One region of the Pseudomonas sp. NY15435 genome, then DNA from elsewhere that is predicted to be linked to it. Evidence: predicted binding sites of a transcription regulator. Region 1 holds the regulator's gene; each other region holds the start of a gene.
What was found. The regulator sigma-54, encoded in region 1, starts transcription at its own class of promoters, with help from an activator protein. The targets are predictions, from matches to a motif close to ANTGGCATNNANNTTGCTNT.
Positions count from the first base shown of each region.

Region 2: a site for sigma-54 is predicted at 1,785-1,804, ahead of flgA (flagellar basal body P-ring formation chaperone FlgA). Genes of this name have one in related genera too.
Region 3: a site for sigma-54 is predicted at 3,266-3,285, ahead of fliD (flagellar filament capping protein FliD). Genes of this name have one in related genera too.

Region 1 is NZ_JBLUQA010000002.1:515,471-520,163, reverse strand. Features, by position in the region: gene lptA (lipopolysaccharide transport periplasmic protein LptA) at 1-257, shown strand, start outside; gene lptB (LPS export ABC transporter ATP-binding protein) at 257-982, shown strand; gene ACNFH5_RS06520 (RNA polymerase factor sigma-54) at 1,238-2,740, shown strand; gene hpf (ribosome hibernation-promoting factor, HPF/YfiA family) at 2,819-3,127, shown strand; gene ptsN (PTS IIA-like nitrogen regulatory protein PtsN) at 3,137-3,604, shown strand; gene rapZ (RNase adapter RapZ) at 3,607-4,464, shown strand; gene ACNFH5_RS06500 (HPr family phosphocarrier protein) at 4,499-4,693, shown strand, end outside.
Region 2 is NZ_JBLUQA010000003.1:242,053-246,745, forward strand. Features, by position in the region: gene cheR (protein-glutamate O-methyltransferase CheR) at 1-682, opposite strand, end outside; gene ACNFH5_RS08355 (chemotaxis protein CheV) at 807-1,745, opposite strand; gene flgA (flagellar basal body P-ring formation chaperone FlgA) at 1,883-2,572, shown strand; gene flgM (flagellar biosynthesis anti-sigma factor FlgM) at 2,715-3,026, shown strand; gene ACNFH5_RS08370 (flagella synthesis protein FlgN) at 3,070-3,531, shown strand; gene ACNFH5_RS08375 (flagellar brake protein) at 3,649-4,398, shown strand; gene ACNFH5_RS08380 (MFS transporter) at 4,442-4,693, opposite strand, start outside.
Region 3 is NZ_JBLUQA010000001.1:391,013-395,705, forward strand. Features, by position in the region: gene ACNFH5_RS01855 (flagellar hook-length control protein FliK) at 40-1,191, opposite strand; gene ACNFH5_RS01860 (hypothetical protein) at 1,195-1,512, opposite strand; gene fliS (flagellar export chaperone FliS) at 1,496-1,894, opposite strand; gene fliD (flagellar filament capping protein FliD) at 1,891-3,240, opposite strand; gene flgN (flagellar export chaperone FlgN) at 3,633-4,073, opposite strand; gene flgM (flagellar biosynthesis anti-sigma factor FlgM) at 4,070-4,354, opposite strand; gene ACNFH5_RS01885 (flagellar export protein FliJ) at 4,456-4,693, opposite strand, start outside.

The sequences.
Region 1 (4,693 bases):
AGCCGGCGCCGGACAAGCAGATCACCCAGGCCTACGGCTTGACGATCCAGTACTTCGTCACGCAGAACCGCGTCGTGCTGATCGACCAGGCCAAGGTAATCCAGGAAGGCAACACCTTCGAAGGCGAGAAGATCGTCTACGACACCCAGCGCCAGATCGTCAACGCAGGCCGTGCCACCGGCTCCCAGGTGACTACCCCGCGCCCGCGTATCGACATGGTCATCCAGCCCAAGAAAAAGCAGGATCAAGCGCAGTAATGGCTACGCTAACCGCCCAGCACCTCGCCAAGAGCTACAAGAGCCGGCAAGTCGTTCGCGACGTCAGCATGAGCATCGAGAGCGGGCAGATCGTCGGCCTGCTCGGCCCCAACGGAGCGGGCAAGACCACCTGCTTCTACATGATCGTCGGCCTGGTTCGCGCCGATCAGGGCGTGGTGCGCATCGACGAGCAGGACGTCACCCACCTGCCCATGCACGGCCGCGCGCGCGCCGGCATCGGCTACCTGCCGCAGGAAGCCTCGATCTTCCGCAAGCTGTCGGTGGCGGACAACATCGGTGCCATCCTGGAAACCCGCAGCGACCTCGATCGCGCTGGCCGCCAGGAAGCCCTGGAGGGCCTGCTCGAGGAGTTCCACATCCACCACATCCGCGACAACCTCGGCATGAGTCTGTCCGGCGGTGAGCGTCGCCGCGTGGAAATCGCCCGCGCCCTGGCCAGTTCGCCGAAGTTCATCCTGCTGGACGAACCCTTCGCCGGCGTTGACCCCATTTCCGTGGGGGACATCAAGCAGATCATCCATCACCTCAAGGCCAAGGGCATCGGCGTGCTGATCACCGACCACAACGTCCGCGAGACCCTGGATATCTGCGAAACGGCGTATATCGTCAACGACGGCCAACTGATCGCCGAAGGCAGCGCCGAGAGCATCCTCGCCAACGACCTGGTGAAGGAAGTCTACCTGGGCCACGAGTTCCGCCTCTAAGGCCCTGCGCCGCGCCCTTCCCAGGGCGTGGCAGCTCCACCTCCTCCCTGCGCGTGGCGCGGCTCGTCGGCCGTTCCGCGATGCATTCGGCTGCCTGTCCTGCCCGGGCGCAACCGGGTTGTAACGAAAGGTCGACAGCCCCTAGGCAAAGCGTCCAAACTCAGGCATATAATTTGCTTCCTCGCGGCACCCCGGTGTCCGTAGTCGTGGATATGGCGCGCTTCGCGCCAGCGAACAAGGTGCCTAGTTCCAGCCATGAAACCATCGCTAGTCCTAAAGATGGGCCAGCAGCTGACGATGACCCCGCAGCTGCAACAGGCCATCCGACTGCTCCAGCTCTCCACGCTGGACCTCCAACAGGAAATCCAGGAAGCCCTGGAGTCCAACCCGATGCTGGAGCGCCAGGAAGAAGGCGAGGATTACGACAACAGCGACCCCATGGCGGACGGCGCCGAGTCAGGCGCCAACGGCACCACCAGCAGCTCCCAGGACAATTTCCAGGAAAGCACAACGCCCAATGCCGACAGCCTCGATGAGGACCAGTGGGCCGAGCGCATCCCCAACGAGCTGCCTGTAGACACTGCCTGGGAAGACATCTACCAGACCAGCGCCAGCAGCCTGCCCAGTAACGATGACGACGAGTGGGACTTCACCTCTCGCACCTCAGCCGGCGAAAGCCTGCAGAGCCATCTGCTGTGGCAGCTCAACCTCCTGCCGATGTCCGATACCGACCGCCTGATCGCCCTGAGCATCATCGACGGCATCACGGACGACGGTTACCTCGACGAGTCCCTCGACGACATCCTCGCCTCCATCGATCCGGAACTGGGCGTGGAGATGGACGAAGTGGAAGTCGTGCTGCGCCGCGTACAGCAGCTCGAACCCGCTGGCGTCGGTGCACGCAACCTGCGCGAGTGCCTGCTGCTGCAGCTGCGCCAGCTGCCCACCAAGACTTACCTGCTGGCCGAGGCTATCCGTCTGGTCAGTGATCACCTGGACCTGCTCGGCAGCCGCGACTACAGCCAACTGATGCGCCGCATGAAGCTCAAGGAAGACGAGCTGCGCGAGACCATCGAGCTGATTCAGTCGCTGCATCCGCGCCCGGGCTCGCAGATCGAATCCGGCGAAGCCGAATACGTGGTCCCGGATGTCATCGTGCGCAAACACAACGAGCGCTGGCTGGTGGAGCTGAACCAGGAAGCGGTGCCGCGCCTGCGCGTCAACTCGCAGTATGCCGGCCTGGTACGCCGCGCTGACTCCAGCGCCGACAACACCTTCATGCGCAACCAGCTGCAGGAAGCGCGCTGGTTCATCAAGAGCCTGCAGAGCCGCAACGAAACGCTGATGAAGGTGGCGACGCAGATCGTCGAGCACCAGCGCGGCTTCCTGGAATACGGCGAAGAGGCGATGAAGCCGCTGGTCCTGCACGACATCGCCGAGGCGGTGGGCATGCACGAATCGACCATCTCCCGTGTCACCACGCAGAAATTCATGCACACGCCGCGTGGCATCTTCGAGCTGAAGTATTTCTTCTCCAGCCACGTCAGCACCTCCGAAGGCGGCGAGTGCTCGTCCACCGCGATCCGCGCAATCATCAAGAAACTGGTCGCGGCGGAAAGTCCGAAAAAGCCATTGAGTGACAGCAAGATCGCTGGTTTACTGGAGGCACAGGGCATTCAAGTGGCACGTCGTACCGTCGCCAAGTACCGGGAGTCCCTAGGAATCTCTCCCTCGAGCGAGCGCAAGCGACTGGTGTGACGTTGATCCACGCCAAGGTGTTCCGGCGGCAGGCCCCATAACCTGCCACTTACACACGGGCAATAAGGAGAAAGCGGTATGCAAGTCAACATCAGTGGACATCAACTGGATGTGACCGACGCCCTGCGCGACTATGTCGGCGAGAAACTTGGCCGACTGGAGCGCCACTTCGACAAGATCACCAATGTTCAGGTCATCATGGAGGTCGAGAAGCTGAAGCAGAAAATTGAAGCCACCCTCCACATCGCCGGTGGCGAAGTGGTGGCCTGCGCCGAACATGAAGACATGTACGCGGCCATCGACCTGCTCACCGACAAGCTCGACCGCCAACTGATCAAGCACAAGGAAAAATACCTCGAACGCCAGCAAGGTGTTGGCGTCCGTTAACCCCTCCCTATGATCCGACTTGAGCAAATCCTGACCCCCGGCCGTTCCCTCGTGAACGTGCCGGGAGGCAGCAAGAAACGTGTCCTCGAACAAATCGCCAACCTGGTGGCTCGCGAGCTGCCGGGTTTCGATTCCCAAGACATCTTCGACAGCCTGGTGGCCCGGGAACGCCTGGGCTCCACCGGCTTCGGCAATGGCATCGCCATTCCGCACTGCCGCCTCCCCGGCTGCCAGTCGCCGATCAGCGCCATCCTGCACCTTGACCACCCGGTAGACTTCGACGCCCTCGACGGTGCGCCGGTGGATCTGGTGTTCGTGCTGCTGGTGCCGGAAGCGGCCACCGAGGAGCACCTGGAACTGCTGCGGCAGATCGCCTCCATGCTCGACCGCTCCGACGTCCGCGACCGCCTGCGTCACGCCGCCAACGGCGAGGACCTGTACCGGATCGTCGTGGACTTCCAGAACAACGGGCACTAATCATGCGCCTGATCATCGTCAGTGGAAGATCCGGCTCGGGCAAGAGCACCGCGCTCAACGTGCTCGAGGACAACGGTTTCTACTGCATCGACAACCTGCCGGCCAGCCTCCTCCCGGACCTGGCCCAGCGCGCGCTGCTGCACACCGAACTGCTGCACCCCCAGGTCGCCGTCTCCATCGACGCGCGCAACCTGCCCAGCCAGCTGCAGCGCTTCCCCGAGCTGTTGCAGGAAGCCCGCGACAAGCACATCCAGTGCGACGTGCTGTACCTCGATGCCGATGACGAAACGCTGCTCAAACGCTTTTCCGAGACTCGCCGCCGCCACCCGCTAACCAGCGACAGCCGTTCACTGGCCGAAGCCATCGCCGACGAATCGCACCTGCTGGCGCCGATTGCCGACCTGGCCGATCTCAAGCTCAACACCACCAACCTGAACCTCTATCAGCTGCGCGACGTGCTCAAGCTGCGCCTGCTGAACAAGCCCGAACTGGGCACCGCCTTCCTGGTCGAATCCTTCGGCTTCAAGCGCGGCATGCCGGTGGACGCCGACCTGGTGTTCGACGTGCGCTGCCTGCCCAACCCCTACTGGAAGCCCGAGTTGCGCGAGCACACCGGGCTCGACGTTGAAGTCCAGGAATACCTGGCGGCGCAACCTGATGTCGAGGAGATGTACCAGGATATCCTCGGCTACCTGAACAAATGGCTGCCGCGCTTCGCCGCGAGCAACCGGGCCTATGTCACCATCGCCATCGGCTGTACCGGTGGCCAGCACCGCTCGACCTACCTGGCCGAGCGGATCGGCCAAGCCCTCAAGGAAAGCCTCACCAACGTGCAGATTCGCCACCGCGACCTGAGCTAAGCAGCGACAGACAACAAAAGGACAGCCCCTCGCGATGCCCGCCCTCGAAGTCACCATCATCAACAAGCTTGGCCTGCACGCCCGTGCGGCGGCCAAATTCGTCGGCGTCGCAGGGCGTTTCCCCTGTCAGGTTCGCGTGGGCCGCAACCCCGAGAGCACGGTAGACGGCAAGAGCATCATGGCCGTGATGATGCTGGCCGCCGGCAAGGGCACCAATCTGCATCTCGCT
Region 2 (4,693 bases), on a different contig from region 1:
GCTTCACCTCGGCCGAGAAATAGATCAGCACGTTGCGGCAGAACACCATGTCGAACTTGCCCAGGGTCGCGTAGCTGTCCAGCAGGTTCAGCGCGCGGAACTCCACGCGGCTCTTGATCGCCGGCTTCACCGTCCAGCGCCCCGGCGTCTTCTGATCGAAGTAGCGGGCCAGACGCTCCTGCGACAGGCCGCGGCCGATGGCCAGGCTGTCGTACTCGCCGGCCTTGCAGGCGGTGAGCATGGAGCCAGAGAGGTCGGTGGCGACGATCTGCACGCCTGCCTTCAACTGGCCGAGGTTGGTGCGTTCGAACTCGTCGATCGACATCGACAGCGAGTACGGCTCCTGTCCCGAGGAACAGGCCGCGGACCAGATGCGCAGGCGCTGGCCGGGTGCAGCCTTGATCATCTCCGGCAGCACGCGGTTCTTCAGGACTTCAAACGGATAGGTATCGCGAAACCAGAGGGTCTCGTTGGTGGTCATCGCGTCGACCACCTGTTCGCGCAGCTGACTGCGCATCTGAATCTTCTGTACCAGTTCGCCCAGGGACTTGATGCCCTGCTGCTCCATCAACTTGTTCAAGCGGCTGGAGACCAGGTACTGCTTGTTGGCGCCCAGGAGGATGCCGCAGGTCTTCTCCAGGAAATCCCGGAACAGCTCGAATTCAGAATTGGTGGATGTCACAGATAAACCTCTTTGCTCGTGGGCGGCTGCCGACGCGACTACGGCGACAACTGCCTGACCGGTGCTCAAAAAACCATAGACGATGCGGGCGGCACCGGCGCCACCCGCACTTCATCACAACGGATCAGGCCGTCGCGCCATCCACTGCCTTGATGCGGTCCGACACGCGGGCCGCCAGGTCATCGGGACGGAACTTGGCGAGGAAGTCGTCAGCGCCGACCTTCTTCACCATGGCCTGGTTGAACACCCCGGACAACGAAGTATGCAGGAGAATGTGCAGATCCTGCATGCGCGGGTCGTGCCGGATTTCCGCCGTGAGCGTGTAGCCGTCCATTTCCGGCATCTCGATATCCGAGATCACCATCAGCAGATCGCTGCCAGGATGCCCGCCGGCCTCCACCATCTGGTGCAGGTAATCCAGCGCCTGGCGGCCATCGTTGAGCGCCAGCACTTCCACGCCGACCGTCTCCAGGCAACGCACCAGTTGCTTGCGCGCCACCGAGGAATCGTCCACCACCAGCACGCGCTTGCTGACCGCTCGGGCCTGGGTGTCGGCATCCAGCACACCTTCGGAGATGTCCTCCGAGGTCGGCGCCACTTCGGCGAGGATCTTCTCCACGTCGATGATTTCCACCAACTGATTGTCCACCCGCGTCACCGCCGTCAGGTAGTGATCACGGCCGGTCCCCTTGGGTGGCGGATGGATCGACTCCCAGTTCATGTTGACGATGCGCTCCACCGAGTGCACGAGGAAACCCTGCACCTTGGTGTTGTACTCGGTGATGATCACGAAGCTGTTGGCGACATCCCGCAGGGCATGGCGCCCCGTCGCCAGCGCCAGATCAAGGATCGGAATGGTGCCCCCGCGGATATTCGCCACCCCGCGCACCACCTGGCTGGACTTGGGCATCACGGTCAGGCGGGGGCATTGCAGCACCTCCTTCACCTTGAACACGTTGATCCCGTACAGCTGGCTGCCGTTCAAGCGGAACAGCAGCAGTTCGAGACGATTCTGGCCAACCAGCTGCGTACGCTGGTTGACCGAATCCATGACTCCGGCCATTGAGCCTCCTGTGCACGCAACGCCGCCCCGACTCACGAAGACGGCATGACCATTGCTTGGATCGTTGCATGAAGCAAGCAACGACATTTTTCCGACAGCTGAGACCCGCGCGCGCCCTGATGGCTGCGCTGCTCGGCATGACGGGTGCGCTGACCCTCTCCCCGGCTGGGGCGGAAGGCTTCACCGCGCCTGAAATCCTTATCGGCTCCACCCAGGGCTTTCTTGAGTTCAAGGTGGAAGATTATCTGCAGACTTCCGGCATAGACGCGCGCTACGACATCGAAGTCGCACGCATCGACCCCCGCCTGCGCCTGGCGCAGTGCGACAAGGACCTGACGCAGGCGCTGGAAAGCCCGGCGCAGCCCGTTGGTCGGGTCACCGTGCGCGTGCGCTGCGACGGCAGCTCGCCCTGGACCGTCTTCGTGCCGGCCACGGTCAAGCTTTTCCGCCCAGTGGTCGTCACCACTCAGCCACTCAAGCGCGACCACGTCATCGAAGCCGCCGACATCAGCGTCGTCGAGCGCGACGTCGGCGCATTGACCCAGGGCTACCTGACCGACCCCGAACGCGCCCTGGGCCAGAAGCTCAAGCGCTCCACGGTGAACGATCAGGTGCTGGCCCCGATCTTTCTCGAGCAGGCCGCCGCCGTGCGCAAGGGCGAGCAGGTGGTGATCCGCGCCCGCACCAGCGCCATCAATGTGCTGATGCCCGGCGAGGCGCTGTCCGACGGCGTGCCCGGCGAGCAGATCCGCGTGCGCAACCTGCGCTCGCAGCGTATCGTCAAGGCTCGGGTGATCGAGCCAGGCACGGTCGAGGTCACCCTGTAACCCTGCGGTTCGAGGCCGTTTCTGGCATGATGGTCTCTGTGGTGCGCGAAATGTGTTCGGGCGCACGAAAATTCGGCCTAAAGTTTCTCTCAAGACGGCCGAAAAGCTTGGCAAGCGTCCAATACCTCCAGAGGTTTCCAACATGGTTATCGACTTCAACCGGCTGAACCCGGCCACTACGCCAGTCAGCACTGGCCGTAGCGGTGCCGCCCAGAGCGGTCGCAGCGAAGCCGCCGCCGAGTCCCCCGTCAACGCCCCGGCCAAGAGCGGCGAATCGGTGCAGCTCAGCGATACCGCGCAGCAGCTGCAGAAAGTGAGCGATCAACTGAAGGATCAGCCCGTGGTCGACAATGAAAAAGTGGCTCGCATCAAGGCGGCCATCGCTGACGGCAGCTATCAGGTCGACAGCCAGAAAGTCGCCAGCAAGCTGCTCGATTTCGAATCCCAGCGCTGAGCCGACTCGCGCTGGACCACCCTCGTAGAACGCCGAGCCCAAGATGTCTGACGCCCTGCTTTCCCTGATCCATGGCGACATCGAAGCAGCCACCGCGCTGCTGCAGCTGATCGAAGACGAGTTCCAGGCGCTGCAGGTGCGCGACCTGGCCCAGCTGCAGAAGCTGCTCGATCGCAAGCTGCCGCTGCTCCAGCAGCTCGAGCGCAATGGTCGCGAACGCAGCCTGGCGCTGCAGCAGGCCGGCGTGAGCATCGACCGCGAGGGTCTCGCCCAGCTCGCCCAGGCCAGCGGCAACAACGAATTGCTGGCGCGTGGCGACGAGCTCGCCGCCCTCCTCGACCAGTGCCAGGAAGCCAACCAGCGCAACGGCAAGGTCATCCGCGCCGGCCAGGCCAGCACCGGGCGCCTGCTCGATATCCTGCGCGGCCAGGACACTCCCAGTCTCTACGATCGCCATGGCGGCTCGACCCAGAGCAGTCGCCAGCGCCCGCTCAGCCAGGCCTGAGCCTCAGGCTGATCGCAGCGATCAGCACTGGTCTGACTGCCCGCCCTCGGGCAAAATGCCATCACACGCCCTGCCCCGTGCAAGACTCATAACAAACACAATGGAGACCCGCGGACCGTGTCCAATCTGTTCGTCGAGGAAAATGGCCCTCAACCACCGAAGGTGTTGAAAGCTCCGGTGGAGATCCACTCCAGCCTGAAAATGCTGATGGACAGTCACGATCCCCTGGTTGTCACCTTCGAAGGGCGCAGCCAGCGCTTCCAGAGCTTCGTCGTCGAGATCAACCGCGACCGCAATATCGTCGCCCTCGACGAACTCATTCCCAACGACGGCGAACGCTACCTGCAGAACGGCGAACAGTTCCGCATCGAAGCCTTCCACGAAGGCGTGCGCATCGCCTGGGAATGCACCCAGAACGCCTTCTTCTCCGAGATCGACGGCGCCCGCTGCTACTGGCTTCCCGTACCGGCCGAGATGCTTTACCACCAGCGCCGCAATGCCTTCCGCGCCCCTGTCGGCCAAGGCCAGCCGGTGGCCGTGGAGATCGGTGGCAGCAAGCTGAAATCGCCGCTCAAGGGCAACCTGATCGACATTTCCGCCACTGGCTGCAAGATTCGCCTGGAAGGCAACGCAGTCGATCGCCTGCAGCCCGGCCAGGTCTATGAGGAATTCACCGCGCGCCTGCCCTTCGGCGCCCTGACCATGGAAGTCGAACTGCGCCACGTGCATTTCGAGGAAAAGGTCGGCTACAGCTTTGCCGGCGTACGCTTTCATCAAATGAGCGGCCTGGCGCAGCGCAACATCGAGCGCTTCGTCTACCAGCTGCAACGCGAAGCCCGGCGCTTCGAGAAAGACGAGCTGTTCTAGTTCGTCCCGGGCGGCAAACGCTTGCCGCCCTTCCCCTGCGGCCTCACGCAGGCCGGCTTTCTTCCTCTGCTTCCGCTGCCGCATCAGGTGCGGGCGCACTGCTGTCGTTGCCCTTCATCTGCTCCTCCACGGCGGCTTCGGCTACCCGCGGGTCGAGCGCGGCGGACAGCGGCGAAGAGGCCAGGCTATCGGGCGTGGCAACGTGCTTGACCGGTGCTTCGTCGACCCGGTGCACGCCGCTGACTTTCTCCGGGTGCACGCGCCAGATCAGGATCAGCGAACAGGCGCAGACGAA
Region 3 (4,693 bases), on a different contig from region 1:
TTCTCGAAAAATCCTGTGGGAATGCGGGCCGCTGAGGGCCTACACGGTAATCAGTACGTCGCTGTCGCCACGCGGCGCGGCACCCTCGCTCGCCTGCGTATCACGCGGGTTGGCGGCGACCGCGAGCTGTTCCTCGGCGAAGCGCTGGCGGTTCTGCTGGCCCTGTTGGCCGGACTGCGAATCGGACGAGACCTGCACGTTGACTTGCAGGAAGTTCTGCCCGACCAGCTCCTGGCGCAGGCGCTCGCTGGTGTTCTGCAGCAGACGCACGACGTCGCCATTGCTGGCCGATATCTGCACGTTGAGCTGGCCGGCCTCATGCCGCACGAGAATCTCCAGGGCGCCCAGCTCCGGGGGATCGAGGCGGATCGTGGCGTTCTGCACGCGCTGGCCGAGTTGCAGTTCGACGTTGTCGCGCAGGGCACTGACCATCTGCTCGCCCCAGTGGGCATCGTTGTTGCCCTTGAGGTGCAGCGGCTTGTCGAACAACGGCGTCGCCGGCGCGCTGGGCGCGGGCGGTGCACCGTTGTCAGCCGCCGGAAGACGATGCTCGAGCGCTACCGCCGGCAGTTGCGGCGCGGCGGATTCCGGCCCCTGGGCACTGGCGGCCAGGTGCTGTTGCAGCAGGGTCTGTGCCTGGCTCTGGGTTGCCTCGCGGGGGGCCGGCGGCGTGGCCTTGGCCGGCTCTTCGGAGAGCTCGGCGGGTGGCAGCAGCATGTCTTCCGGCTTCACCGCGGCAGGCGCTGGCTGGGCGGAAGAATCGATGGGCGGGGTAGCGAACCCGGATACCTGCGCGGCAGTCTGCGCCGGCGGATTGTCCCGCGCCTGCACCACCAGCCCGGCCTGGCTGAGCATGCCGGCCAGCCAGTTCTCTGCACCGGAGGGTGAGGCCTGCTCGGTTTGCCGGCCCTGTGCATCGCTGTCGCGGGTTTCGGCGGGCAGCTCTTCGGGCAGCACCGGCCGCACAGTGCCGGGCTGTTGCACAGGCTCATCGACCTGCGCGGTATCGAACTGCGCGAGGAAGGACTGCACCGTAATGCTCCGCTCACCGGCATTCGATTGCGCCAGTTGCTGGTCGCGGAAGCTGGCAACGTCGGGGGCATCGCGGCGCGAATCCTGCGGGCGAGCCTCGGCCACCGGAGCTACATCGCGGCTGGCAGTGGGCAGGGATTGGGTCGGTAGCTGGATCACGGTCTATCGACCCTCCTGGTACGTGTCCACCTGCATGTACGCCGAGCGTCCCTCGGCGTATTCCAGGTGCGAAAGCAGGAGGCGGCGCAAGCGCTCGCACTCCTCGGCGCAGGCCTGCGACGCCTGCTCGTGCAGGCGCTTCAAATGTTTCCTGGCCAGCAGCACGTCGGCCGCCAGCCCGGTCTGCGACGACATCGCCACCAGTTGCGCGCGGATCGCCAGGTCAACCTGTCCCATGGCTTTCCAGTCCTTGCGCTGCAGCGCCGAGCCGAGCCGTTCGTACAGCTCGAGCAGGCGCCGGCGATCATCCACGTGCGGCACTCACGCCCTCCCAGCCCTCGCGCAGGATGCCCAGCAGGCGCACCACTTCGTCGATGCCGGCGACGTCGAGCGACACGCTGACGTCGGAGAGCCGGTAGATGCAGTAGTCGTAGAGGCGCGCCAGGCCCTGCACGGTCTCGCCGCCGTTCTCGTAGTCGAGCGCGCCATTCAGGCCGTTGAGAATGTTCAGGCACTTCTCCAGGGAGCGGCCCTTCTGCTGGTAGCGCTTGTGCTCGATGTGCCCGCGGGCGCGGGCCAGTTCGTCGAGCAGGCCGTCGAACAGCACCAGCACCAGTTCGTAGGGCGAGGACGAGGCGGCCTTGGACTCCAGGTCGATCATCCGGTAGCTGTCGTAGCTTTCGTTCATGCCGTAGGCGCTCATCCGAACATCCCGCTGGTCTGGTCCATCGACTGCATGGTCTGCATCATCGAGGTGTATTGCTTGAGGTAGCGCGCGTAGTAGGTGTCGTACTGCTTCTGCAGGTTGTCGTAGTCATCGTCGACGCGGCGCAGGCTGTTGTTCAGGGCGTCCTTGCGGTTCTTCATGACGCCATTGGTGCTGTTGGTGTACACCGCGACGCCCTTGTCCAGGCTGTCGAGCAGGTTGCCCTTGCCCATGAACAGCTTGTCCAGGGCCTCGGGATCGCTGGCGATGGCCTTCTCGAAACGGGTCGCATCGAGGGTCAGCTTGCCGCTGCGGTCGGCACTGATGCCCAGGGTGATCAGGTTGGCGCCGCCGAAGCTGGTACGAACCATCTGGTTCAGTGCGTTCTCGATGGCGCGCACGCTGGAGTCGCCGGCCAGGGCGCCACGGGAATTGCCGTTCTGGTCGCCGGCGGCGGTCAGGCTGTCGATGGTGCTGGCCAGGGCGTTGAAGGCGTCGATGAAGGTCTGCACCTTCTTCTTGGTTTCGCTCTGGTCCTGGGCGACGGTCAGGCGGATGGCCTGTTCGCCGGATTTCTGCGCCTGGGTGAAGGTAGCGCTGACGCCGTCGATGATGTTGTCGAAGGTGTTGCTGGCGTTGGTCAGCAGCATGCCGTTCTCGCCACCCAGGCGGACGCGTGCATCCTGCGCCTTGGACAGTTCCTGCGGATTGCCCATGGCGTTCTCGAAGGCGCTGTTGGCGCTGTCGGTGCCGCTCAGCGACAGGCTGATGGCGTTCTCCGCGCCGGACTTCTCGGCGCCCAGCACCAGCGATACCTGGCCGTTGCTGCGTACCAGGGTGGCCTTCACGCCGGTGTTGTCGGTGGCCTTGTTGATCGCCGCGGCCAGCTCGTCCAGCGAGTTGCTGCCGTCGCCGTCGGTGTCGATCTTGCTCAGGTCGATATCGAAGGACTTGCCGTTCTGGGTCAGGGTCAGGGTGCCCTGGGTGTCGATATCGCCGGCCTGCAGGCCGGAGAAGGACAGCTGGTGGCTGGTGGCGAGCTGCTCGACGAAGAAGTCATAGCTGCCGGGCACGGCGTTCTTGTCCACCTTGGCGGTGAGGTAGCCGTCCTTGCTGGTGGTGGCGCTGTTGACCAGCATGCTGGTGTTGCTGCCGGTCACGCCCTGCAGGCTTTTCACCGCCGAGGAGAAGGTCTTGAGCGCCGACTCCAGGGAGGTCACTGCGGTCAGCTGGGACTGGTACGAGGACTTGTTGCGGTCAGCCTTGTTCAGGCCGTTCTGCACTTCGTACGTGGCCAGCTGCTGGGCCATGCTTTTGACGTAATCGGAATCTATGGTCGCCATCTGAATCCACCTCTTTCATCCCGGCAGAGCAATTACGGTGCCAATGCCGGGAGGCCCGTCGCACGGGGCTTTGCGGGTTGACCAGGGAGAAGTCCAACTTCCGCCCGGCGTGGTTTGGCGCGCAGCGGGAAGCGGCATTTCCGCCTGCCGGGCACGCGCCCTGATGCAGAGGAAGGGCGACCGTGGAGAGGGATTCGTTAAGGAAGTTGACGAGGTGATTTTCGGGGAGAGTCGTAGACACAAACGTCGCCGTAGGAGCGGACTTCGTCCGCGCTGGCGATGGTGCCGTGCGGTTCGCGAGCAAGGACTAGGCGTCCCCCTCGGTCCTACAGGGGAGCGCTCGTTGTAGGAGCGAGCTTGCTCGCGAACAATGTCCAGCCCAAAGGCGCTCGTCAGTAAGGCTGCCGCGAATACACCGGCTGTTCGCGCGGATCGCCCATCAGTTGGCTGAGGATGTCGTGGTGCATCGCCAGCAGCTTGCCGTTGCGTTCGTTGAGGCGCTTGCACTGGGCGGTGAGCTGGCCCAGTTGCTGCCACTCCTGCTGCAGTTCCTCGCGGTGCGGCGGCTTGTAGTTGGACAGCAGCGTGCGCATGCCGTCGGCGTCCATCGGCAGGTGGAAGGCGCGCAGCACGCGGCTGCGGCGCTGGGCGCGGCCCGCGACGGAGTCGAGCAGCGCCTGGATGTCCGGGTTCAGCGCTTCGATCTGCGCGCTGTCCCGCGCCAGCAGGTGGCGGTACAGCTCCTGCAGGCGGTCGCGCAGCGCCAGGCAGTCGCGGCCATCCTGCTGGATGTCCTGCTCGATCACCTGCAGCAGCCGCGCGCGCTGGGTCATGCGTCGCTGCCGCGATGGTAGGAGAGGATGCTGGTGGCGAGCACGCTGGTGTCGTTCTGCAGTTCGCCATTCATCAGCGCGCGGCGGATCTGGGCAACGCGGCTCTGGTCCACGTCCGGCATGGCGCGCAGGGTTTCCTGCATTTCGTCCAGGCGCAGCGAATCGTTGACCGGCGCGCTCGCGCTGGTCTCGGCCACCGGGGCGGCACGCTCGCTGCGTGCGCTCTTGGCGGACTCGCTGGTGGCCAGCGCAACGCTGGTCAGTTGCCGGGTGATTTCCATGGTGTGTATCCGAGTATTTTTTGGGCTTTCCCTCAGAGGGCGACCGCCCCGGAGGAAAACTTAAATGCCATAGCGCGAGTTCACCAAACAGCCGGCGGATGTCACCCCCGCGCCCGCCACCAGGACTGCGCGGCGAGGCCATCCTGGATTTTCTGTTCCTGCTGCGCAAGTTGCAGCTGCCATTGGCCGACCTTGGCCTCGATCACCTGGGCCAGCACCTTCTCGCTGCGCATGGCCGCCATCAGTTCGCCCTGGATGCGCGCCAGGGTCTGCTCTGCGACCTCCAGCTCGCGGCGCTGCAACTGCAGCATCTTGTGCAGGGTCGCCTTGTACTGCTGC